DNA from 3 places in the Halomonas sp. A29 genome. Region 2 is predicted to be linked to each of the others. Evidence: predicted binding sites of a transcription regulator. Region 2 holds the regulator's gene; each other region holds the start of a gene.

Region 1 (7,510 bases), on a different contig from region 2:
GCCAAGCTGCGCGACGACGACCTGCTGGTAATTACCGCCGACCATGGCTGCGACCCTACCTGGCACGGCACCGACCACACCCGCGAAAGGGTACCGGTGCTGGCGCTGGGCGCGGGGCTCCCGCCCGGCTCGCTGGGTGCACGCGACACCTTCGCCGACATCGGCCAGAGCCTGGCGGTGCATCTGGGGCTTGCGCCCATGGCCGACGGCACGAGTTTTATTTCCAAGCCACTCCCCAACGACCCTCTCGCTGCCTAGGAGCCTCGACATGGCGACTCCCCATATCCAGGGCGAACGCGGCATCTTCGCCGACACCGTGCTGATGCCCGGCGATCCGCTGCGCGCCAAGCACATCGCCGAGACCTTCCTCGAGGATGCCCGCGAGGTGAACAGCGTGCGCAACATGCTCGGCTTCACCGGCCGCTATCGCGGTCGCGAGATCTCGGTGATGGGACACGGCATGGGCATTCCGTCGGTTTCCATCTACGCCAAGGAGCTGATCACCGACTATGGCGTGAAGCGTTTGATCCGGGTCGGCTCCTGCGGCGCGGTGCGCGACGACGTGGCGGTGCGCGACGTGGTTGTCGGCCTCGGCGCGAGCACCGATTCGGCGGTCAACCGCACTCGCTTCATGGGTCACGACTTCGCCGCCATCGCCGACTTCGAGCTGACCCGCCATGCAGTGGATGCCGCCGCAGCCCAGGGCGTGGCGGTGAAGGTGGGCAACCTGTTCTCGGCGGATCTGTTCTACAACCCGCAGCCCGAGCTTTTCGAGCTGATGAAGCGCTACGGCATCGTCGGCGTGGAGATGGAAGCGGCGGGGCTCTACGGCGTGGCGGCGGAGTTCGGCGCTCGGGCGATGACCATCTGCACCGTGTCGGACCATATTCTCAAGGGCGAGTCGCTGCCCAGCGAAGCCCGCGAGCGTAGCTTCAACGAGATGGTCGAGGTGGCCCTCGAAGCGGTACTGCGTGACGACGCGGCGGGGGCGGTATGAGCGACATCGACGCGGCGATCGTTGGCGCATTGATCGCGGTGCGCGGTAACGCCTATGCGCCCTATTCGCAGCATCCGGTGGGCGCCATGGTGGAGAGCGAGAGCGGCGCGCGCTTCTACGGCGCCAATGTGGAAGTGGCCCACTACAAGGGACTGTGCGCGGAAGCCTCGGCTATCGCCGCCATGGTCAGCGCCGGCGAGCGGCGACTGCGTCACGTCTACGTGATCGGCCCCGGCGAGCACCTGTGTTCGCCCTGCGGCGACTGCCGCCAGCGCATCCGCGAGTTCGCCGACGCCGCGACACGCATCCATGTGGTCGACGCCGAGGGCCGGCTGCTCAAGCGCTACACCATGGAACAGCTCCTGCCCGATGCCTTCGGGCCGGAGAATCTGGGTCTTTGAAAGCCTAAGGAAGCACTGAACAAATCGACGAGCGAGATGAAGCGCAAGGCGCCCGGAGCACAGGAACCGGAGCATATGGGGTATATGTGAGGATTCCGCGCACCGCGCAACGCAGCGATTCGCTCGCGCAGGCATTTGTACGGTGTTTCCTTACTCGCGCAGCTCGATGCGTTCGAAATACGGCCTCAGGCGCCTGACCAGGCCGGCGAGCATGGCCCGCGGCGGGGCGTTCTCCACCGGCTGGCAGTAGGCCGGATCGAGGCACTGGCGGGTGCGGGCCACCTGGATGGCGTAATGGCGCACGCCGCAGTCGGCCAGGGTCAGCGCCAGGCGCTCCACGTCGGCCAAGTCGAAATCGCGCCAGTGCACGGTGGTGCGGCACTCGAAGGCCACACCGCTGTCGAGCAGCGCCATCAGGCTCTGGCTATTGCGCTGCCAGATGCCGGGGCGCCCGCAGATACGGTCGAAGTCGCCCCCGCGTCCTTTCACGTCGAGCCCCACCCAGTCGAGCCACGGCAGCAGCCGCGAGAGCCGCGCCGGGTAGGGGCCGGCGGTGTGCAAGCCGACCTTGAAGCCCATCGCCTTCACCTCGCGGACTGCCGTCGGCAGCGCATTGTGCAGGGTCGGCTCGCCGCCGCTGAACACCACCGCCTCAAGCAGCCCTCTTCGCTCCTCGAGAAACTCTCGTACCGCCTGCCATTCACTCTCGTCGCCGCGGCGCGGTGGCATCATGTGCCCATTGTGGCAGTAGCCGCAGCGCAGCGGGCAGCCCTGCAGGAATACCACGCAGGCCAGGTGATCCGGATAGTCCAGCGTTGTCATCTGGGTCATGCCGGCGATGGGCAGGCGAATGCCGTCGAGAGGCTGGTGTGAGGACGGGTCGAGGTCGGTGGCGATCATCGAGAAGCTCCTTACCCAACTGAGGGCTCATGCCGGGCGCAGGGCCCGGCCGCTCAGTCGGTCGAATGTCAGGGCGTCAGGGCGGCGGCCCGTTCGGTGAAGTGACGGCGCTCGCGGTGCTCGGAACGCTTGCCGACGTTGAACTGGCTGACCGGGCGGTGGTAGCCCATCACGCGGGTCCATACCTCGCAGCGCTGGCGTTGCTCGGTGGGCAGGGTATCGATGTTCGTCATGGTTTGGCTCCTTCCAAAGGGTTGATGACAGCGGTTAAAAACGCTCAGGCCGGTACGGCCGCGGCGCGTCTTGCCAGCAGTGCTTCGTCGCACTTGGGGCAGAACTCGTGTTCGCCGGCCAGGTAGCCGTGTACCGGGCAGATCGAGAAGGTCGGCGTCACGGTGATGTAGGGCAGGCGGAAGCGCGACAGCGCGGTGTGCACCAGCTTGCGGCAGGCGGTGGCGCTGGAGAGCCGCTCGCGCATGTAGAGGTGCAGCACGGTGCCGCCGGTGTAGCGGGTCTGCAGCGGGTCCTGGTGGATAAGCGCCTCGAAGGGGTCGTCGGTATGCCCCACCGGCAGCTGGCTCGAGTTGGTGTAGTAGGGCGCCTCTGGCGCCCCCGCCTGCAGAATGCCGGGGAAGCGCTCGGCGTCGGCGCGGGCGAAGCGATAGGTGGTGCCCTCCGCCGGGGTCGCCTCCAGGTTATAGAGGTGGCCGGTCTCGGCCTGGAATTCCTGCATCCTGGCGCGCACGTGGTCGAGCACCTCCAGGGCTAGCTGGCGCCCTTCGGGGACGGTGATGTCATAGCGGTCGTCGCAGAAGTTGCGCACCATCTCGTTGAGCCCGTTCACGCCCAGGGTGGAGAAGTGGTTGCGCAGGGTGCCCAGGTAGCGCTGGGTATAGGGGTAGAGCCCTTCGTCCATCCACTGCTGGATGCGCTCGCGCTTGAGCTCCAGGCTGTTGCGGCCCAGCGCCAGCAGGCGGTCGAGCTCGGTGAACAGGCCCGCCCGGTCGCCGGCGAAGCGGTAGCCCAGCCGCGCGCAGTTGAGCGTCACCACGCCCAGCGAGCCGGTCTGCTCGGCGCTGCCGAACAGGCCGTTGCCGCGCTTGAGCAGCTCGGAGAGGTCGAGCTGCAGGCGGCAGCACATGGAGCGCACCATGTGCGGCTCCAGGTCGGAGTTGAGGAAGTTCTGGAAGTAGGGCAGGCCGTACTTGGCGGTCAGTGCGAACAGCCGCTCGGCGTTGTCGCTCTCCCAGTCGAAATCCGGGGTGATGTTGTAGGTGGGGATGGGGAAGGTGAACACCCGTCCCTGGCGGTCGCCGGCCTCCATCACCTCCAGGTAGGCACGGTTGAGCAGGTCCATCTCCGCCTGCAGCTCGCCATAGGTGAAGGGCTGCTCCTCACCGCCGACGATCGGCACCTGGTCGCGCAGGTCCGCCGGGCACACCCAGTCAAAGGTGAGATTGGTGAAGGGCGTCTGGCTGCCCCAGCGCGACGGCACGTTGAGGTTGTAGATGAACTCCTGGATCGCCTGCTTCACCGCGGCAAAGTCGAGGCCGTCCTTGCGCACGTAGGGGGCGAGATAGGTATCGAAGGAGCTGAAGGCCTGGGCGCCGGCCCACTCGTTCTGTAGCGTGCCGAGGAAGTTGACCATCTGCCCAAGCGCGCTGGAGAGGTGGCGCGGCGGTGCGCTCTCGGCGCGCCCGGGCACGCCGTTGAAGCCCTCGATCAGCAACTGGCGCAGCGACCAGCCGGCGCAGTAGCCGCACAGCATGTCGAGATCGTGGATGTGCAGGTCGCCCTCACGGTGGGCGGCGCCGACCTCGGCCGGGTAGACCTCGTCGAGCCAGTAGTTGGCGATCAGCTTGCCCGAGACGTTGAGGATCAGCCCGCCCAGGGAGTAGCCCTGGTTGGCGTTGGCGTGCACGCGCCAATCGGCGCGTTCGAGGTACTCGTTGACGGTCGAGGCGACGTCGATGCGGCGCGGGCCGGCCTGGCTTGTGGGGGCGTTCACCGTAATCTCCCTATATGTGCTGCCGTTTGGTGTTTCTATACACAACATATGGTGTGTGAAGGCTAGTGCCTTCGGCAGCGGGAGAACATGATCCAAGTCAGAAAAAGGCCAGTTGGATCCGTGGGGAACGATGAACCCCGCCGATTGGCGGGGCTCGAACACGGCCGCAAAGGCGCTCATCGCGGGCGGCTCAGCCGGCGGGCAGCCGGCTGTTGTCCATACCCGGTCGGCCGAACCAGTAACCGTCGCATACCTCGGCGTCTACCAGGGCCAGTGGGTCGGCGGCGGGCAGCTCGCCGCGGCGTGCGGCGTCGAAGGCGGCGACCACCTCGGCCATGCCCTCGGCGCGGGGGCTCAGGCGCGCCACGGCTACGCCCATTGCGGCCATGTCGCTGACCTCGTGGCGCAGGTCCTGGCAGGCGCCGGAAAGCGTCTGAATGCCGTTGAGGGTGAACACTTCCTTGGATTCCTGGGAACGCAGCGCCAGGCCCTCGGGATACTTCTGGCACACGAACATGCAGCGATCCTTGGGCTTCTGGTGGCGCCGGGCGGTGAAGCAGCGCGACGACCAGGCCAGTGGCAGGTGGCCGTAGGCGAACACCTCGCAGGGCTGGTCGAGCCCTTCGGCTTTGCTGTCGGCGAGTAGCCGGGTGAGATCGCTGCGCGACATCTCTACCGGCGCCTGCCAGCGGCGCATGCCGGCGCGGGCCATCACGCCGATGGAAGCGGGGTTGTAGAGGTTCAGTGCGGCGCCGGCGACGAAGGGCAGGCGGGCGGCAGCCAGGCGCTGCAGGGCGCTCTGGTCGTTGGCCTCGATAGTGAATTCGCCGTTGTCGCACAGCTTGCGCAGGTCGCGCAGGTCGGCTTCTGACTCGATCAGCGTCTGGCTCGCCAGCACTACCTGCTTGCCGCTCTGGGTCAGCTCTCGGCCGATGCCGAGCCAGTCGTCGAGCTTCATGTCGCGGCGGCGCGAGCAGACGGACTCGCCCAAGGTGACGATCTCCACCGGCCAGCCGGCGGCTTCGCGATAGAAGTCGGCGTAGCGCTCGCGGGTCCAGTAGAACAGCACCGGGCCCAGGGCGAGCTGCAGGGAATCGGATGACATGAAACCTCCTATTTCCAGCGGCGTTCGTAGGCGCCCAGGGTGGTGGTGGCGCCCTCGGAGACCTCGCCGAGGCCGGCCATCCAGGCGGGGTCGGGGTGGAAGCGCTCCGGCGCTCGCTCCAGGCGGTCCAGTGCCTGGCGCCAGATGCTGGCCACCTTCGATACGTAGGCCGGGCTGCGCTGACGACCCTCGATCTTCACCGCGCTGATGCCCAGCTCGCGCAGCTCCGGCAGCAGTTCCAGGGTGTTGAGGCTGGTGGGCTCCTCGATGGCGTGGTAAGTCTCGCCGCCGACCTCGAAGCGTCCCTTGCACAGGGTCGGGTAGCCGGCCCGCTCGTCGTCGCCGTATCTGTCGATCAGCACGCCGTTCAAGCGCGACTCCAGTCCTTGGGGCGTCTCCTCCCAGCGCACATGGGCCGCCGGCGAGCAGACGCCGCGGGTGTTGGGCGACTCGCCAGTGAGGTACGACGACAGGTAGCAGCGCCCCTCGGCCATGATGCACAGGCTGCCGAAGGCGAACACTTCGAGTTCCACCGGGCTCTGCTTGGCCAGATCGCGAACCTGGGTGATGGAGAGCACCCGCGGCAGCACGGCGCGCTTGATGCCGAACTGGTCGTGGTAGAAGCGCAGGGCCTCGTGGCTGGTGGCCGAGCCCTGCACCGAGAGGTGGCGGGCGAGGTCCGGGTAGCGCCGGGCGGCGTAGTCGAGCAGGCCCATGTCGGCCATGATCAGGGCGTCGACGCCGAGCTCGGCGGCCTTGTCCACGGCGTGGGTCCACTGGGCCCAGCCGTCGGGTTGCGGATAGGTGTTGATGGCGCAGAATACCCGCTTGCCGCGGGCATGGGCGTAGTCGATGCCTTCGCGGGCGCGCTTGTCGGTGAAGTTGAGGCCGGCGAACTGCCGGGCATTGGTGGCATTCTGGAAGCCGAAGTAGACGGCATCGGCGCCTTCATCCACCGCCCGCTTCAGGGCCGGCAGGTTGCCGGCCGGGCAGACGAGCTCCATGTCGCTCTCCTCGCAGTCTGGGTAAACCCGACCATGCTAGTCGACTACGGGAGAGCGGCTTTTGATGAGGGTCATGGCGAGGCGAATTGGGCGGCGAATGCAAGCCTTGGCGCCCTGGACAACCAGGGCGCCAAGGCATCGTCAGGCAGCGACGAGAGGGTGCGACGGGCCGAAGTGCTCGAAATGACGACGGCCTTCGTCGACGCCCAGTTCCGCCAGCGCCTGGTTGATGGCACTCATGAAGCCCTGCGGGCCGACGAAATAGCAGCGTGGCGAGCCCACAGGCAGATAGCGTGCGAGGAGCTCGCGGTCGATACGTCCGATATGGTCGGCGGTGCTGCCTCGCTCGTGAACCGATACGCTCGTGAGCCGGTTCGGATGTTGTCGCTCCAGCGCGGCGATGTCGTCACGAAAGGCGTGGTGCTCGGCGTCCAGGGCGGCATGCAGGTAGACCACTTGGCGTCCTTGGGACAGCGCCTGCTTGGCCAGCGGCAGCATCGGCGTCTGCCCCACGCCGCCGCTGGCCAGCAGCAGCGGTTCGTCACCCTCTGCGAGGACCAGCTCCCCGGCCGGGGGCAGCAGCTCCACGCCATCTCCTACCGCCAGGACGTCATGGAAATGACGGCTGACACGACCTTCGGCCTCGCGCTTGATCGAGATCCGGTAGCTGCGGCCATTGGGTATGTCGGAAAGGCTGTAGTGACGATAGACCGGCTCGCCCTCGACGGTGAGACGTACGCCAATGTACTGGCCGGGCTGATGTTCGGCGACGGGGCCGCCATCCTCTGGTTCCAGTACGAAGGAGCGTATCACCGCGCTCTCCTGGCGGGTCGCGGCGATGCGAAAACGACGCAGGCCGCGCCAGCCACCGGGCTGCCGGGCGAAGTCGCGGTAACGCCGCTCTTCGAGTTCGATCAGCAGGCCGGCCAGCTCGTCATAGAGCGAGCCCCAGGCATCCGCGATTTCAGGCGTGAGGGCATCGCCCAGTACTTCGCCGATGGCGGCCATCAGGCACTCGCCGACGATGGGGTACTGGTCGGGCTGGATGCCCAGCGACACGTGTTTCTCGACCACGATGCCAAGCACTTCCCGCGC
Region 2 (7,510 bases):
CGCGCCTGGCCCAGATGGCCGCACGCATGTCGCACCTGTTCGTGCTGCGCCTGCTGGTGGTGACCGTCTGCGTAACCACCGCCTGGTGGTTCATCGACCCCAGCCGCATGCTGTGGGTCATGCTTTCGGTACTGGTGGTGACCTGCCCTTGCGCCCTGGCGCTGGCGACACCTACCGCCCTCACCGCGGGGCATGGACAGCTGCGCCGCCGTGGGGTGCTGATCACCCGTGCCGATGCCATCGAGTCACTGTCTCAGGTCGACCGGGTCATCTTCGACAAGACCGGCACGCTGACCTGCGGTGAAATGCAGCTCGTCGACACCCGCCCGCTCGGTGAGCTTCAGCCGGAGCGCGCCAAGGTGATCGCCGCGGCGCTGGAGGCTTACTCGGAACACCCCATTGCCCGCGCCTTCCGCCCCTGGCGCGACGCCACGATGGAGACAAGCGAGCGGACCAGCCGCACCGGCCTGGGCGTAGAGGGAGTGATCGAAGGCCGTCGCTGGCGCCTGGGGCGACCCGACTTCGCGGCTCCCGAGCACAAGCTCACCGCCCCGGGCGATGGCCAGTGGCTGCTGCTCGGCGAGGAAGGCGAACCCCGCGTCTGGTTTGCCCTGCGTGACCGGCTGCGCGACGATGCCATCGAGACCATGGTGGCGCTGAAGGCTCGCGGCGTCCAGGTGGAACTGCTCTCTGGCGACACGGCCGATGCCGTGCGCACCATGGCACAGCAGCTCGGCATCGATACCTGGCAGGCCGGCGCCAGCCCGGAAGACAAACTGGCCCGCATTCGCCAGTGCCAGGCCGCCGGCGAGAAGGTGGCCATGATCGGCGACGGTATCAACGACGTGCCGGTGCTGGCCGGGGCCGACGTATCCATCGCCATGAACGGCGCCACCGACCTGGCCCGCACCAGCGCCGATGCCGTGTTGCTGAGCCCGCGCCTGATGCGTATCGTCGAGTCGATCGAGATAGCCCGTGCCACCCGCCGCATCATGCGCCAGAACATGATCTGGTCGGTGTGCTACAACTTCTCTGCCCTGCCCCTGGCCGCCATCGGCATCGTGCCGCCATGGGTCGCGGCGCTAGGCATGTCGGGAAGCTCGCTGGTGGTTGTGGGCAATGCACTGCGTCTCAATCGCTTCCATATGCGCCCCAACCCGACGCCGAGCCCCGATGCGCAACTGGTGAATGCATGACGATCCTCTATCTGCTCATTCCGCTCTCCCTGATCCTGCTCGGCCTGGCCGTGTGGGCTTTTTTCTGGGCGGTCAAGAACGATCAGTTCGAGGACCTGGAGGGCCCGGCCCACCGCATTCTCTTCGACGAGGACGAGAACGACCTGACGCCGGCGGAGCGCGAAAAACGGCGGCAGGCCGCCCAGCGCAAGCCGGCCGATGGGAATGGCGACGGCCCGGCGGCGCGCTGATGGACCCTACCGGACTCGGCCTGCCACCGCTGCTGGCGGCCTTCGTCTTCGGCCTGCTCGGTGGTGCGCACTGCATCGGCATGTGTGGCGGCATCATGAGCGCGCTGACCTTCGCCGTGCCGCCCAGTATGCGCAGTCCCGCAAGGCTTTCGGGGCTGCTGCTGGGCTACAACCTGGGCCGCATCCTGAGCTACATGGTCGCCGGGGCGCTGGTCGCCTCGCTTGGTACCGTCCTGGCGCTCACCCCTGCCACGCGGATCGTCCTGCAGGTGTTCGCTGCCGCGATGCTGATTCTGATGGCGCTCTACATTGCCAACTGGTGGAAGGGGCTGCTCAGGGTGGAGGCTCTTGGCCGGCACCTGTGGCGCTACCTGGAGCCTCTTGGCAAACGCCTGATGCCGGTGGTGAAGATTCCCCAGGCCATCGGCCTCGGCGCGGTGTGGGGCTGGCTACCCTGTGGGCTGGTCTACTCGATGCTGGCCTGGAGCCTGGCCACGGCAGACCCACTGCGCGGCGCAGCGCTGATGGGTGCGTTCGGACTCGGTACCCTGCCTGCACTGCTGGTCACCGGTTTCGCCGCCCGCCAGTTGGGTGCGCTGATCCGTCACCCGGCGACCCGTACCATCGCGGCACTCTCCATCATCGCCTTCGCCCTGTGGCAGCTCTTTGCACTATTGCCGCATGGCATGGCAGGGCATTAAAGGCGCTGTCCCGGGACGGCATTGACACTTCGTTTGACGCAGCTCAATCCACCTAGGGCGGTGTATCGCTACATTGTGTCAACGCTAGCCTTTCGGAGTGCCATCATGTCCGTTCCCGCGATGTCCGTGCATCGAGCGATGGCCGATCCATTCGCCTGGAACGAGGCCCTGTTGCGGCGCTACGACACTCATGGCCCGCGCTATACCTCGTACCCCACTGCCAATTCGTTCAGTGACGATTTTGGCGTGGAGGCCTACCAGGCCGCCCTTGCCCGCAGCAATGCCGACGGCAGGCCGCTGTCGATCTACGTCCATATCCCCTTTTGCCGCAAGGCTTGCCATTATTGTGCCTGCAACAAGATAGCCACCAAGAACGCCAAGGTGGCGGAGCCCTACATCTCGCGCCTCGATCGGGAAATGGTGCTGATCAAGCCCTACCTGGATACGCGTCGCGAAGTGGCACAGCTGCACTGGGGTGGCGGCACCCCGAGCTTTCTCAGCCTCGATCAGATGAGCGATCTGATCGACCGGCTCGACGCGCGCTTTGGCCTCTCCAGCGCCCGTGAGCGCGACTACGCCATCGAGATCGACCCGCGTGAGGCCGACGTCTTCACCTTGCGCCACCTGCAGGCGCTGGGGTTCAATCGCTTGAGTCTCGGCGTTCAGGACCTGGACCCCAAGGTGCAGCGCGCCGTGAACAGGGTCCAGCCACGCATTCTCACCGAGGCCCTGCTCGACGAAGCCGATCGCCTCGGCTTTCGCTCGCTCAACCTGGACCTGATCTACGGCCTGCCTTTTCAGACTCGCGACAGCTTCGCCACCACCCTGTCACAAGTGATCGCCATGGCACCGGCGCGCCTTTCGGTGTTCAACTATGCTCATATGCCGGAGCGCTTTACCGCCCAACGGCACATTCGCGCCGAAGACCTGCCTCGGCCCGAGGAGAAACTGGCGATACTGCGCACTACCATCGCCATGCTGACCGAGGCGGGCTACGTGCACATCGGCATGGATCACTTCGCCCGCACCAGCGACAGCCTGGCCATCGCCCAGCGCGAAGGCACGCTACAGCGCAACTTCCAGGGCTATTCCAGTCATGCCCAATGCGACCTGGTTGGGCTAGGCGTCTCGGCCATCTCCTGCATCGATGACGCCTATGCCCAGAACCACACCAGCCTTGACGCCTATGAAGCGGCCCTCGACGGCAGCCGCTTGCCCACCGCAAGAGGTATCCGGCTGAACTTCGACGACCGTGTCAGACAGCATGCCATCGAGCGGCTGATGTGCGACATGGAGCTGGACATGGCCGAGCTGAGCGAAACCTTCGGCATCGATGCTCCCCGTTACCTGGCGGATGCCCTGGCACGGCTGGAGAACCTCCAGCGCGACGGGCTCGCGCTCATGGAAGGGCCGCGGATTATTGCAACCCCCATCGGCCGGCTGCTGATCCGACACCTGGCCATGGCCTTCGATGCCCGCTCGCCGCTGCTGCCCGATGCTCAGTTCTCACGCATCGTCTGACCTCAAAGGGCTAGCAAGAAAGTTCTAAACATACTGCGGCCAAAGGTCGCAAGAGGCATTTTACCGGCTACAATAATGCTCCATAATGCGTCAATGATAACGATCCAGGAGGTGGAGCATGCCGGTCAACGCGGCCAATGCAGTCGGCAAGCGGCGTTCGTTGCTGCATGAAACCCGCTGCCAGAACTGCAGCTTGAGTTCGCTATGCCTGCCTCTCGCCCTGGAGCTCGAGGACATGGAGCAGTTCGACGCCATCATCCGGCGTCGCTCACCCTTGAAGAAGGGCGAATCGCTGTTCCGTCAGGGCAGCGCCTTCAGCAGTGTCTTTGCCGTGCGCTCAGGCAGCCTCAAGCAGGTCACCACCGAGGGCTCCGGCGACGACCAGGTCACCAATTTCTACCTGCCCAGCGAACTGGTCGGCCTCGATGGCATCGACGAAGAGATCTATCCCGGCAGCGTGATCGCGCTCGAGACCACCACCGTGTGCGAGATCCCCTTCGATCGTCTCGACAGTCTTTCCGAGCAGTTGCCCGAGCTACGAGGCCAGCTCTACCGCAGCATGAGCAAGGAGCTGCGCGATGACCGCAAGATGATGCGCCTGCTGTCACGCAAGACCGCCGATCAGCGCCTGGCCAGCTTCTTCTCCAGCCTGTCGGACCGCTTCCGCCGCCGCGGCTACTCGCCCTACAGCTTCCGCCTCTCCATGTCGCGTGCTGATATCGGCAACTACCTGGGCCTGGCCGTGGAAACGGTCAGCCGCATCCTGGGGCGCTTCCAGCAGCAAGGGCTGGTCGAGGTCTCTGGGCGCGAAGTGAACATTCTCAATCTCGAGGCATTGGTGGCCCAGGCGCAGGACGATCACTGAGCCCATAATTCGCAACTCCGATCGAAGAGACCCGCCCGGCAATGCCGAGCGGGTCTCTCTGTTTGGTCTCTGTTTGGCGGCACTAACCGGCTATTCAGCGATTGTGCGAAAGCTCCAGCGCGTCGATTCGACGCTCGCGCATCCGCACCTGCTTGGACTCCAGCCCTTCGAAGTCGAACAGCTCACGGTCGGCCAACTGAGACGGTGCCACGTTGGTCACCGCCTTGAACATGGTTTCAATGCGCCCAGGATGCTTGCGCTCCCATTCGGAAAGCATCTCCTTGACCACCTGGCGCTGCATGTTGGGCTGTGAGCCACACAGGTTGCAGGGAATGATGGGAAAGTCCATCAGCCGTGCGAATTCGGCGATATCCGCCTCGCGGCAGTAGGCCAGGGGACGAATGACGATATTCTTGCCGTCATCCGAGAGCAGCTTGGGCGGCATGGCCTTGAGACTACCGCCATAGAACATGTTGAGAAACAGCGTCTCGAGAATGTCCTCGCGATGATGGCCCAGCGCCACCTTTGTCGCACCGATCTCCTCGGCGAAGCCGTAGAGGGAGCCGCGACGCAGCCGTGAGCAGAGCGCACAGGTGGTCTTGCCCTCCGGCGTCTTCTCCTTCACCACCGAATAGGTGTCACGCTCGAGAATGTAGTACTCGACGCCGATGGACTCGAGATATTCGGGCAGCACGTGTTCGGGGAAGCCCGGCTGCTTCTGGTCGAGATTGACCGCCACCAGCGAGAAACTTACCGGCGCATTGCGCTGCAGGTTGCGCAGGATTTCGAGCAGGGTGTAGCTGTCCTTGCCACCTGACAGGCAGACCATGACGCGATCGCCCTCGCGGATCATGCCGTAGTCGACGATGGCATTGCCCACTTGACGTCGCAGGCGCTTCTGCAACTTGTTGAATTCGCGCCGGGCCTTGGCATCGAGCGCCTCCAAGGGGGAGGTCTCTACGCCATTGCCCTGCTCTTGATGAGCATCAGGGCCGTCGGCAATATGAGGATTGAAAATCACGGCGTCTTGCATGGTCACGGACTGCCAGAGCGTGGTGGATGACGGTGGCCATCCTACCATCGCCTCGTCCCAGTGGCGACGCCGTGGCGTCATGCCGGCGCAATTTACCAGGTTGTTTCACCACTTCACGCCTCGCGGCGATCAGGCATCGCAACACGCTCCAGGCGCAGGTACATCAACGCCGTGGTCACGGCATCGCCGAGCGCGGTGTTGCGCCCCATGACCGGCACGCCAAGAGTTTCCGCTACCGCCTCGAAGCGCTGCGAACGCGGCTCCGGCTCCATGACGCTGCGACGCTGTTGGCGATGAAACAGCTGTGCCACATCGATCCCGCTGTTGGGCAGGTCGAAACCGAAGCGAGGCCGAATCTGGCGATTGAGAATGGCCAGGTCGAAGTCCAGCCGCCAGCCCAGCAGCGGGCGGTTGCCAATGAAGTCGAGCAGTGTCACCAAGGCTTCATCCAGACTGACGCCATCGTCGAGATCGATACCCCGCAGCCCATGCACGCGGATCGAGTCGCCAGTCAGCGTGGCGGGGCGCTTGAGGCGCAAGTCCAGCGACTCGCTGGTCAGCACCCTGTCGCCGCGCACCTTGACCGCACCGATGGATACGGGCTCGGCGGTACGCGTATCGACACCGGTAGTCTCGCAGTCGATAGCCACCAGCTCATCCCCGGTGTAGGGATGAAAAAGCCAGCCATACTCGCCGCCGGCATGGCGACGACGATCATGGGCCCGGCGTAATGCTCGAAACATGCCGTTCCTCCTTGGTTCCTGTCTGCCTGCCGCGGTTGCCATTCTCAGGAGTATTCGAGGTGGTAACGCTGCGACAGGCTCTGCTTGAAATCCTTGACGATGTGCAGCGCTTCACGCAGCAGGTCACGCTCCAGTGACGACAGCTGCTGAACCACGACACGATCCGGACTCTGGTTATCGATATCGCCACCCAAGCGCTCCAGTTGCTGTTTCAGGCGCAATTCGGTGAACAACGACAGCGCCTCGGCCAGATCCTCGGCGACTCGCTCTTCCAATCTTCCATCCGCCGCCAGAGCCTCGAGCCGCTCCAGGGTGGAAGTGGGTTTGATGCGACGCTCCAGCGCCATGGTGCGCACCCCATGCACGATCGGGAAGATGCCGCCCTTCTTGATGTCGATGCCGTGCTGAGGCTTCTTTAGCGAGCCGAACAGGGTCAGAGGCGTGGAGAAGCGCAGCGCCGTGCGAGCGAAATAGGAAAGAAGGATCTCGTCACGCGAGCACTGCTCGAAGAGGGCCTGGCGTACGCGGTCGAGCAGCGCCGGGTTGCCCGCCACGGCATGGGAATCGAGCATGATGGCAAGTTTCATCAGGCTGTCTCCGTCACGCTTCTCTGCCCAGCGGGCAATGCGTTCCCGCCACTGGGAAACGGACCCCACCCAGTCGGGGTTGCTGACCATGATGTTGCCGGGACAGGGCGGGTAACCCAGTTCGATCAGTGTTTCGGTGAGTCGCTGCATCTGCTCACCCACAGCAGGCCATTCGAGTCCGTCGGCGAGTATCAGGCCGTTGTCCTGGTCGGTCTTGAGAATCTGCTCACCCCGTCCTTCACTACCCATCACCATCAGACAGCTGTCGGCGTGATAACGCTCGTCGATTAGAAAGCCCCAGGCCTTGGACATGATGCGCCCGTTGAGCGCCGCCAGCAGGCCCATGGCGAAGCGCAGCTTGACGCCTTGCGCCATCAGCGCCTTGACCAACTCGGGTGTACGGCGACTGGCGCGGAACAGGGCATCGAGACTATCTGCCTGTTCCACTTGCAGGCTCACCACATAGCTACGGCTGGAGAAATAGCTGAGTACGTCGGTGAGTTCCACCACACCGATCGGTGAGACTTTTTCCTGTTCCTGTTTCTGCTCCAATACCACGACCCGTTCCACCTTGAAGCGGGTCATCATGACGAGGACTTCGAACAGGTACTGATCGGGGCGTACCGTGACCAGC
Region 3 (7,510 bases), on a different contig from region 2:
GGTCGCGGTGGGCAGGCCGGTGCGCTTCTTGAATTCAGCCATGGTTTCGCGGCCCGAATAGCTCTCCTCCTGGCCGCAGGGATCCTCGGCATAGCTCAGCAAATGCTTGATCGGATCCAGCACCCGTACCGCCTCATCGAGCTTCCAGGCGCCGTTGGGATCGAGGGTCAGCCGCGCCTCGGGGAAGGCGTCGTGAAGGGCACGAATGCAGTCGGCCTCCTCCTCGCCACGCAATACTCCGCCCTTGAGTTTGAAATCCTTGAAGCCGTAGCGCTCATAGGCCGCCTTGGCCAGATTGGCCACCGCCTCCGGCGTCAGTGCCTCCCGGTAGCGCAGCTCATCCCAGGCATCCTTGGGGTTGTCCGCCTTGGGGTACGGAAGGTCCGTCTTGGCGGGGTCGCCCAGCAGGAAGAGGTAACCCAAGGCCTCGACTTCATCGCGCTGGCGGCCGTATTGACCCAACAGATCGGCTACCGGCATCTGCAACACCTGGCCATAGAGGTCGTAAAGGGCCGACTCGAGGCCGGTGATCACGTGAACCGCCACGCGCAGGTCGAAGGTCTGGCGGCCGCGCTCTTCGCGACCGTTCTTGGCCAGCAATAGGCGCGCCTGGTTCAGGGTCTGCTTGATGTCGTTGACGCGCGATCCTTCGACCAGCTCACGGCACTGCTCGAGCCCCTTCAGAATACCGGCGCTGGAGGGAATTTCCCCGACGCCCTGGTTACCGGCATCGTCCTCCAGGATCACCACGCAGCGAATGAACCAGGGGGCGTGCCCGCCACTGAGGTTCAACAGGAAGCCATCGTAGCCGGCCACCGGCACTACACGCATTGTCTTGATCTTGGGAAACATAAGTCTCTTATACCTCTTGAATGAACGGTCCAGCCGGGGTGCGCCCCTGCTGGATCAGGTCACGGGTGCCGGGTTGAACAGCACCAGGTCGTTGTGGAGGCCCAACCGGTCAGCCGCGGCTTGTTTGCGGCCGCTCGCCACATCGAGAATCAGATGAAAGAGTTCCCAACCTACCTCCTCAATGCTGGCGTCACCGGTGGCGATGCGCCCCGCATCCAGGTCGATGATGTCGTGCCAGCGCTGGCCAAGCGTCGAATTGGTGGAGACCTTGAGTACCGGCACCATGGAAAGGCCATAGGGGGTTCCCCGGCCGGTAGTGAACACCTGCAGGTTCATGCCGGCTGCCAGCTGCAGCGTGCCGCAGATAAAATCACTAGCCGGCGTGGCGGCAAAGGTCAGTCCCTTGCGACGCAGCCGTTCGCCGGGGCCGATGACGTCGACGATGGGGGAAGTACCGGATTTGATGACCGAGCCCAGCGCCTTCTCGACGACGTTGGAGAGCCCGCCTTTCTTGTTCCCTGGGGAAGGGTTGGCGCTACGATCGGCCTGCCCCTGGGAGAGATAGTCGTCGTACCATGCCATCTGCTCGATAAGCGCCTGGCCCACGTCTTTGTCGATGGCCCGGGGAGTGAGCAGGTGGATGGCATCGCGCACCTCGGTGACCTCGGAGAACATTACGCTCCCCCCGGCACGCACGATGAGGTCGGTGGCGAAACCCACGGCGGGGTTCGCCGTGACTCCCGAGAAGGCGTCGCTGCCACCGCACTGCATGCCCACCCTCAGTTCTGACGCCGGACAGGTCTCGCGGCGGCGGCGATTCAAGCGCTCGAGGTGACGCTCGGCCATGGTCATGATGCCCTCGACCATCTCGCCGAAGCCCCGGAAGGACTCATCCTGCAGGCTCAGCACGTTGGCATCGGGATCCGCCGCCTCGGTGTTCTCGTAGACCTTGACGGGCCGGTCGTCGACCAGTGTGGAGGGCTGGAGCTTCTCGCAGCCCAGGCCGATGACCATTACCTCGTTGCCGAAGTTGGGATTCAACGCGATGTTCTTGAGGGTGCGGATCGGTACGATGGCGGCCGGCGCGTTGATCGCTACCCCGCAACCGTAGGTGTGATTGAGTCCCACCACGTCATCGACATTGGGATAGCGCGGCAGTAGCTCGCGCTTGATACGCGCCACCACGTAATCCACCGTGCCGGCCACGCACTGCACGCTGGTGGTGATTCCCAGTACGTTCTTGGTGCCTACGCTGCCGTCCGGGTTGCGGAAACCCTCGAAGGTATAGCCCTCGAGCGGCTCGACGTGCGGCACCGGCCGCGTAGCCAGCGGCAGGTCGCCCAGCACTGGCGCCTGAGGCAGCCGTACTCGAGCTTCGTCGACATGCTCGCCCCGGGCAATCGCCACCACGGCATGGCCGATAACTTCGCCGTAGCGAACGATGGGCTCATCGACGCCGATGTCCGCAAGAGCCACCTTGTGGCCTTGAGGCACCCGCTTGGTCGCGACCAGTCGGTCACCCAGTGCCTGGCCCTCTTCCAGCCCCCCGGCTTCGACCACGATGGCGACATTGTCATCGGGATGAATCTGGATGATCTTGCCTTCCGTAAATGTCATGACGGCTCCTTTGTATGGCACCAGCAGGCGATGTTCAGCTCAGCACTTCCTGACGACGCTGGGCACGGCTCTTCAGGCTCATGACAATCGAGAACACTACCGAGGCCAGGATCAACAGCCACAGCACCACGGCAATGGGGCTCTTGGTGAAAAAGATCGATAGCGTCCCGAAAGACTCGAGGCTCTTGACGAAATAGATCTCCGCCTGGCTGCCCAGAATGAAGCCGATGATCAGTGGCGCCACCTCGAGCCCGATCTTCTGAATCAGATAGCCGAGAATGCCGAAGATCAGTAGGGTCCAGACATCGAACATGATCCCGTAGTTGATGGCGTAGGCCCCTACCACGCACATCATCACGATGACCGGATAGAGAATATGCTTCGGCACCATGACCACCTTGGCGATGTACTTAATGGCATAGAACATCAGGAAGAACATCACGACATTCGCAAATACCAGTGCCGTCATCATGACGTACCAGGTATTGACGTTTTCCGGAATGAACAGGGGTCCGACCTGGATGCCCTGAAGGGTGAAAGCCCCGATTAGTACGGCGGTGGTGGAGTCGCCGGGTATGCCCAGGGAAAGCAGTGGAATCAGGGCCCCACCCGTCAGGGCGTTGTTAGCCGATTCCGAAGCGATGAGCCCCTGGGGCGCGCCCTTGCCCATCTGCGACGAATCCCTCGCTAGGTTCTTCTCCTGGGTATAGGCCAGTACCGAGGCCGCACTCCCCCCGACACCGGGCAGCATACCAACGAAGGTCCCAATGAAAGAGGACCGCACCAGGTTGGTCAGCCGACCCTTGAAGAGCGACAGCGCGAAGCCACCTCCCTTGCCGAGCTTGATACGCTCGTGAGCCAGCTCGCTCTTAGCGCCCTTCTCGGCCTCGAGCAGAATGGTTGAGATACCGAAAATACCGATCAGCACGGGCAGCAGGGAAAAACCCTCGAAGAGGTAGGGCTCCATGAAATCGAACATCAGCCGGGTCTTACCGTTGCCGCCATCGGAGATGCTGTAGTCACCGATCAGGCTCAGCCAGATGCCGATCACCCCACTGAAGATGCCAATCAGCATATTGCTGGACAGAGAGGCAATAACGGTCAATGCCAGAAAGATGATCAGGAACTTTTCCACATAGGAAAACTTGATCGAGAAGTCCGCCAGAATCGGCGCGAACAGAAATAGCACGGCGGCACTGATCAATCCGCCGACGAGGGAAGCGATGACGCAGACCCGCAGGGCTTTCTCTCCCTCGCCCCTGCGGGCCATGGGATAACCATCGAAGGTGGTAGTGATCGATGAAGGTGTACCGGGAATGTTGAGCAGAACCGCCGGTACCATGCCGCCGGAGATACCGCCCACGTAGAGACCCAGCAACAGCGCCAGACCGTGGTTGAGTCCCAGCGCGTAAGTCAATGGTAGACAGACAGCCACTGCCATGGTCGCTGTCATGCCAGGAATCGCGCCGAAGATGATGCCCATAAGGGCACCAAAAGCGGCAAGAAGGAAGAAGGTGATGTCGAGTAGTGTCAGGAATTCCATGGTGGCACTCGCCTCGGTCACGGCAGGGTGATATTGAACAGCTTGGCCAGAACAAACCAAACCAGGCTGGGTGCAATAATGGCATTGATCAACACGATGGCTATGGTCTTCTTTGTCCACTCATGCAGGTACATTAGTGACATCAGGATAACAAAGGGTATCGAAGTGAACAGAAAGCCATAGCCCGTATACGGGAACATATCGCCCACCACGTCCATCAGGTAGAAATACGCTACGATCAGGGTGAGGGTACCGAAGAAGCGCAGGCCATCCATGGACTCACCCACTATGGGAAGGGTACGCTCTCCTCGTTTTACCGCGGCAAGAAAAGGGGCTACTTTCGTAGCCAGGATGATGGCGAACAGCACCGCCATGATCCAGTGGATGATCATCGGAAAGAACAGGTGAGAGGTCTCGAAATCAATTGAGACGCTGAGCAGATTTGACAGACCTGATTCCATAACAGCTCCGGGATGGGCTGAATTCTACCGCCCAATATTGTACTGAAGCGTTTCACACCATCGCCGGGACACCGACGGTAAAGAACCGTCGGTGTCCGATCGCTTACCTGATGTTGTCGATGATCTCTTCATAGCGAGACATCTTTTCGTACAGGTACTCAGAGGCCTCATCGGAAGGCTTGAAATTGGGGATGAAGAAGGACCTTTTCTGAATCTCCTGGATCTCGCCCTCGGCATAGATTTCTGCCAGCGCCTCGTCGATCTGCGCGACAATGCCGGCGTCCATATCCTTGTTGTAGAGGAAAAAGAACTCCTTATCGAAGGTAAAGGTCTCGTCGTCGCCCATGGTGACATGAACATTGGGCTCGACGTACTCGAGCAGTTGCTCGCGGCTGGTCTGCCCCATCCCCTCTTCCGGGGCCTGCTCGATGGTGCCCTGGCGGGCCGTCAGCCAGACGAAGCGCATAGCCTTCTGGTCGTCCTCGGGCAGGCGGGTGAACTGCTCGTTGGCCTGGACGGTGCCATTGATCACGTCGGCCTGGCCATCGAAGAGCTGCTGGTTCTTGTCTGCTTGAGAACCGGTATTGACGGCAACCAGATTGTCTTCCATCCCCGGGTGCTCGATAGAAATGGCGTTCTTAAGGGCACTGAAGCCGATCTCGGAGACGCCGCCGGGCTGGATCGCCACCCGCACGGTCTCACCATTGCCTACCGCCGCGATGATGTCGTCGAGAGTCTCGTAGGGGGAGTCCTTGGGCACCAGGTAGGCGTTACCCGGATTGATGGCCAGCGTCGGCCCAACGGTGTACTGCTCGAAAATATCGCTATAGCCCTGAACACCATAGAGGTGGCCCAGATAGGACTGATCATGGAAGATCATCAGGGTGTTGCCACGGGAGTCTCGATCCAGGGTGCGGAAGGCGGAACTCGCACCCACGGCGTCGACCTTCATGTTGAGGCCGAGATGCTCGGCCAGCTTGTCCACCACGATGCTGGCGTTCTGGTAGGTGTCGCCGCCGGTGGACGTGGAGCCGATGACGACCCGGACGTTGCCACGCAGCTGACCCTCCTGGGCCTGGGCCATCCCGATCCCATAGGCCAGCGACGTCATCAGGACGGCCGACCCCAAGCCTACGATAATCTTCTTGGATACTGGCATGCTTTCACCTCATCAGCTTCGTTGTCGATTTATAGTTGCTTGGCGATACCCACCAGCTTCTCGAGCTGCTGGCGCTCCTCGGAAGACGGCATGACCAGGGGGGCGCGAACGCTACCCGCCGGGCGACCGATGATTTCGGCCCCCGCCTTGATCAGGCTGACGGCATAACCCGCCTTCCGGTCCCGGAGGTCCACGAAGGGAATGAAGAAGTCGTTGGTGATCTGCTTGACGGATTCTGCGTTGCCCTTGCGGAGCTCCTGGTAGAACTTGACGGCCATGTCCGGCACGAAATTGAACACGGCCGAGGAATAAGTATTCACCCCAATGGAGAGGTAGGCCTCGGCAAAGATCTCTGCGGTGGGCACACCACCCACGTAGACGAGGCGATCACCCACGGTCTTGACGATCTTGTTCAGCGCCTGGATGTCGCCCTTGCCATCCTTCAGTCCGATCAGGTTGGGGCAGGCATCGGCCAGCGCCTGGACCGACCCGGCATCGAGGATGCCGTTACCCCGGTTGTAATAGATGACATTCACTGCGGTCGAGTCGCAGATCTGCCGCGCATACTCGACCAGGCCATCCTGCGGGCACTCGGTGAGGTAGGGCGGCATCAGTAGAATGCCATCGGCCCCCACCTCTTCGGCCGCCTTGGCAAAAGCCTTTCCGCTTTCGACGCTCAGCCCGGCGCTGGCGATTACCGGCAGCTTGCCATCCACGGTCTCGACGGCGACGCGCACAATCTCTCGATACTCGTCGAGCGTCAGGTTGAAGAACTCGCCAGTACCGCCCGCAACGAAGACAGCCGAGATGTCGTGGCTGATGAACCACTCCAGGCGTTGGCGGTAACTCTCGGCATCGAAGCGGCCATCGCGATCGAAGTCGGTAATGGGAAAGGACAACAGGCCATCGCCTACGGCTTCTACCACAGCTGCTCTGGAAAACTTCACGAATCGTTCCTCTTGGTCAACGCCTCACCGGGATATCCGAGTTGGCCAGCCTGGCTCGTAGGAGTGGCTGCCGGTAACGCTTGTTGTCATACATCATACAAATGACAACCTAGCGGTCGATTCCTGGCCATGCAAGGCCAATGGGTGCGAAGTAGACCAAAGTTCAATCGATAAGCAGTAGGCGAATCTCGCCGTCTAAATGCTCATCTCAAGAGAGGTACATCAGGGGGAAAACCCGTAAGCAGCCCAGGCCTCGGAACCCATACTTCCGCAGCCCCAGCACCACCACAGGGCCGATCAGCATGGCTAAGGCGTGCATGCGAGTGCCGCCTGGGGAGGGTGAGAGCAGCATCAGGCGCAGTGACCCGCACCGTGCTGGCAATCATGCGAGCAAGGCTACTCTGGACAAATGACAAGCTCCAGCGCGCTGTTCTCAGGCGCTGGCGGCCACCGCCGATGTGAGAACGGTGGATTCAGGCTTCCTGATACTTGGCGTACATGGTCCGCGCCCGGTTGAGATGCTGGAACATCATTTCGCGCGCCGCTTCAGGGTCGCGGGCCAGGATGGCCTCGAGAATGTAGGTGTGTTCCTCCTCCACCCTAGCAAGATACTTGTCCGTGGCCGCGGTGTTGATCTCGATGCTCATCAGCTTGGCTCGCGGAATCACGCTCTGGCTCAGCTGCTCGTAGAAGACCTTAAAGAAGGGATTCTTGGTGGCGGTCGCGACAGCGTAGTGGAACTCGTAGTCCTCCTCGCGAGCCTGGGACTTCACCGCTCTCGCCTCGATAAAGGCCGCGTGCTTCTGCTGGAGAATGCGACGATCCTCGTCGTCGTGCCGTTCGGCGGCCAGCGCCGCCGCCGCCGGTTCGAGATTGAGCCGCAGCTCGAGCACATGCAGGATGTCCTCGACAGTGGTGGGGCTGATGCGCT

The links. Region 2 encodes FNR, which switches genes on or off when oxygen is low (the NO sensors DNR and NnrR bind a similar motif). Its sites were predicted from a motif close to TTGATNTANATCAA; they were not measured.
Region 1: SPH52_RS19315 (peptidase U32 family protein) is a predicted target of FNR. The motif match lies at 6,477-6,490, and genes of this name have one in related genera.
Region 3: kdgD (5-dehydro-4-deoxyglucarate dehydratase) is a predicted target of FNR. The motif match lies at 6,663-6,676, and genes of this name have one in related genera.

The regions. Positions count from the first base shown of each region.
Region 1 covers NZ_JAXQPR010000011.1:74,369-81,878, forward strand. The annotation lists gene SPH52_RS19280 (phosphopentomutase) at 1-258, shown strand, start outside; gene deoD (purine-nucleoside phosphorylase) at 269-997, shown strand; gene cdd (cytidine deaminase) at 994-1,398, shown strand; gene SPH52_RS19295 (anaerobic ribonucleoside-triphosphate reductase activating protein) at 1,549-2,298, opposite strand; gene nrdD (anaerobic ribonucleoside-triphosphate reductase) at 2,367-2,531, opposite strand; gene SPH52_RS19305 (ribonucleoside triphosphate reductase) at 2,576-4,306, opposite strand; gene SPH52_RS19310 (U32 family peptidase) at 4,497-5,411, opposite strand; gene SPH52_RS19315 (peptidase U32 family protein) at 5,420-6,415, opposite strand; gene hmpA (NO-inducible flavohemoprotein) at 6,557-7,510, opposite strand, start outside.
Region 2 covers NZ_JAXQPR010000001.1:83,903-91,412, forward strand. The annotation lists gene SPH52_RS00455 (heavy metal translocating P-type ATPase) at 1-1,196, shown strand, start outside; gene ccoS (cbb3-type cytochrome oxidase assembly protein CcoS) at 1,193-1,426, shown strand; gene SPH52_RS00465 (sulfite exporter TauE/SafE family protein) at 1,426-2,127, shown strand; gene hemN (oxygen-independent coproporphyrinogen III oxidase) at 2,233-3,648, shown strand; gene fnr (fumarate/nitrate reduction transcriptional regulator Fnr) at 3,767-4,513, shown strand; gene ttcA (tRNA 2-thiocytidine(32) synthetase TtcA) at 4,608-5,546, opposite strand; gene SPH52_RS00485 (3'-5' exonuclease) at 5,660-6,289, opposite strand; gene SPH52_RS00490 (DUF294 nucleotidyltransferase-like domain-containing protein) at 6,334-7,510, opposite strand, start outside.
Region 3 covers NZ_JAXQPR010000006.1:109,378-116,887, forward strand. The annotation lists gene SPH52_RS12955 (enolase C-terminal domain-like protein) at 1-852, opposite strand, end outside; gene garD (galactarate dehydratase) at 907-2,469, opposite strand; gene SPH52_RS12965 (tripartite tricarboxylate transporter permease) at 2,504-4,012, opposite strand; gene SPH52_RS12970 (tripartite tricarboxylate transporter TctB family protein) at 4,030-4,473, opposite strand; gene SPH52_RS12975 (ABC transporter substrate-binding protein) at 4,577-5,632, opposite strand; gene kdgD (5-dehydro-4-deoxyglucarate dehydratase) at 5,662-6,579, opposite strand; gene SPH52_RS12985 (FadR/GntR family transcriptional regulator) at 7,053-7,510, opposite strand, start outside.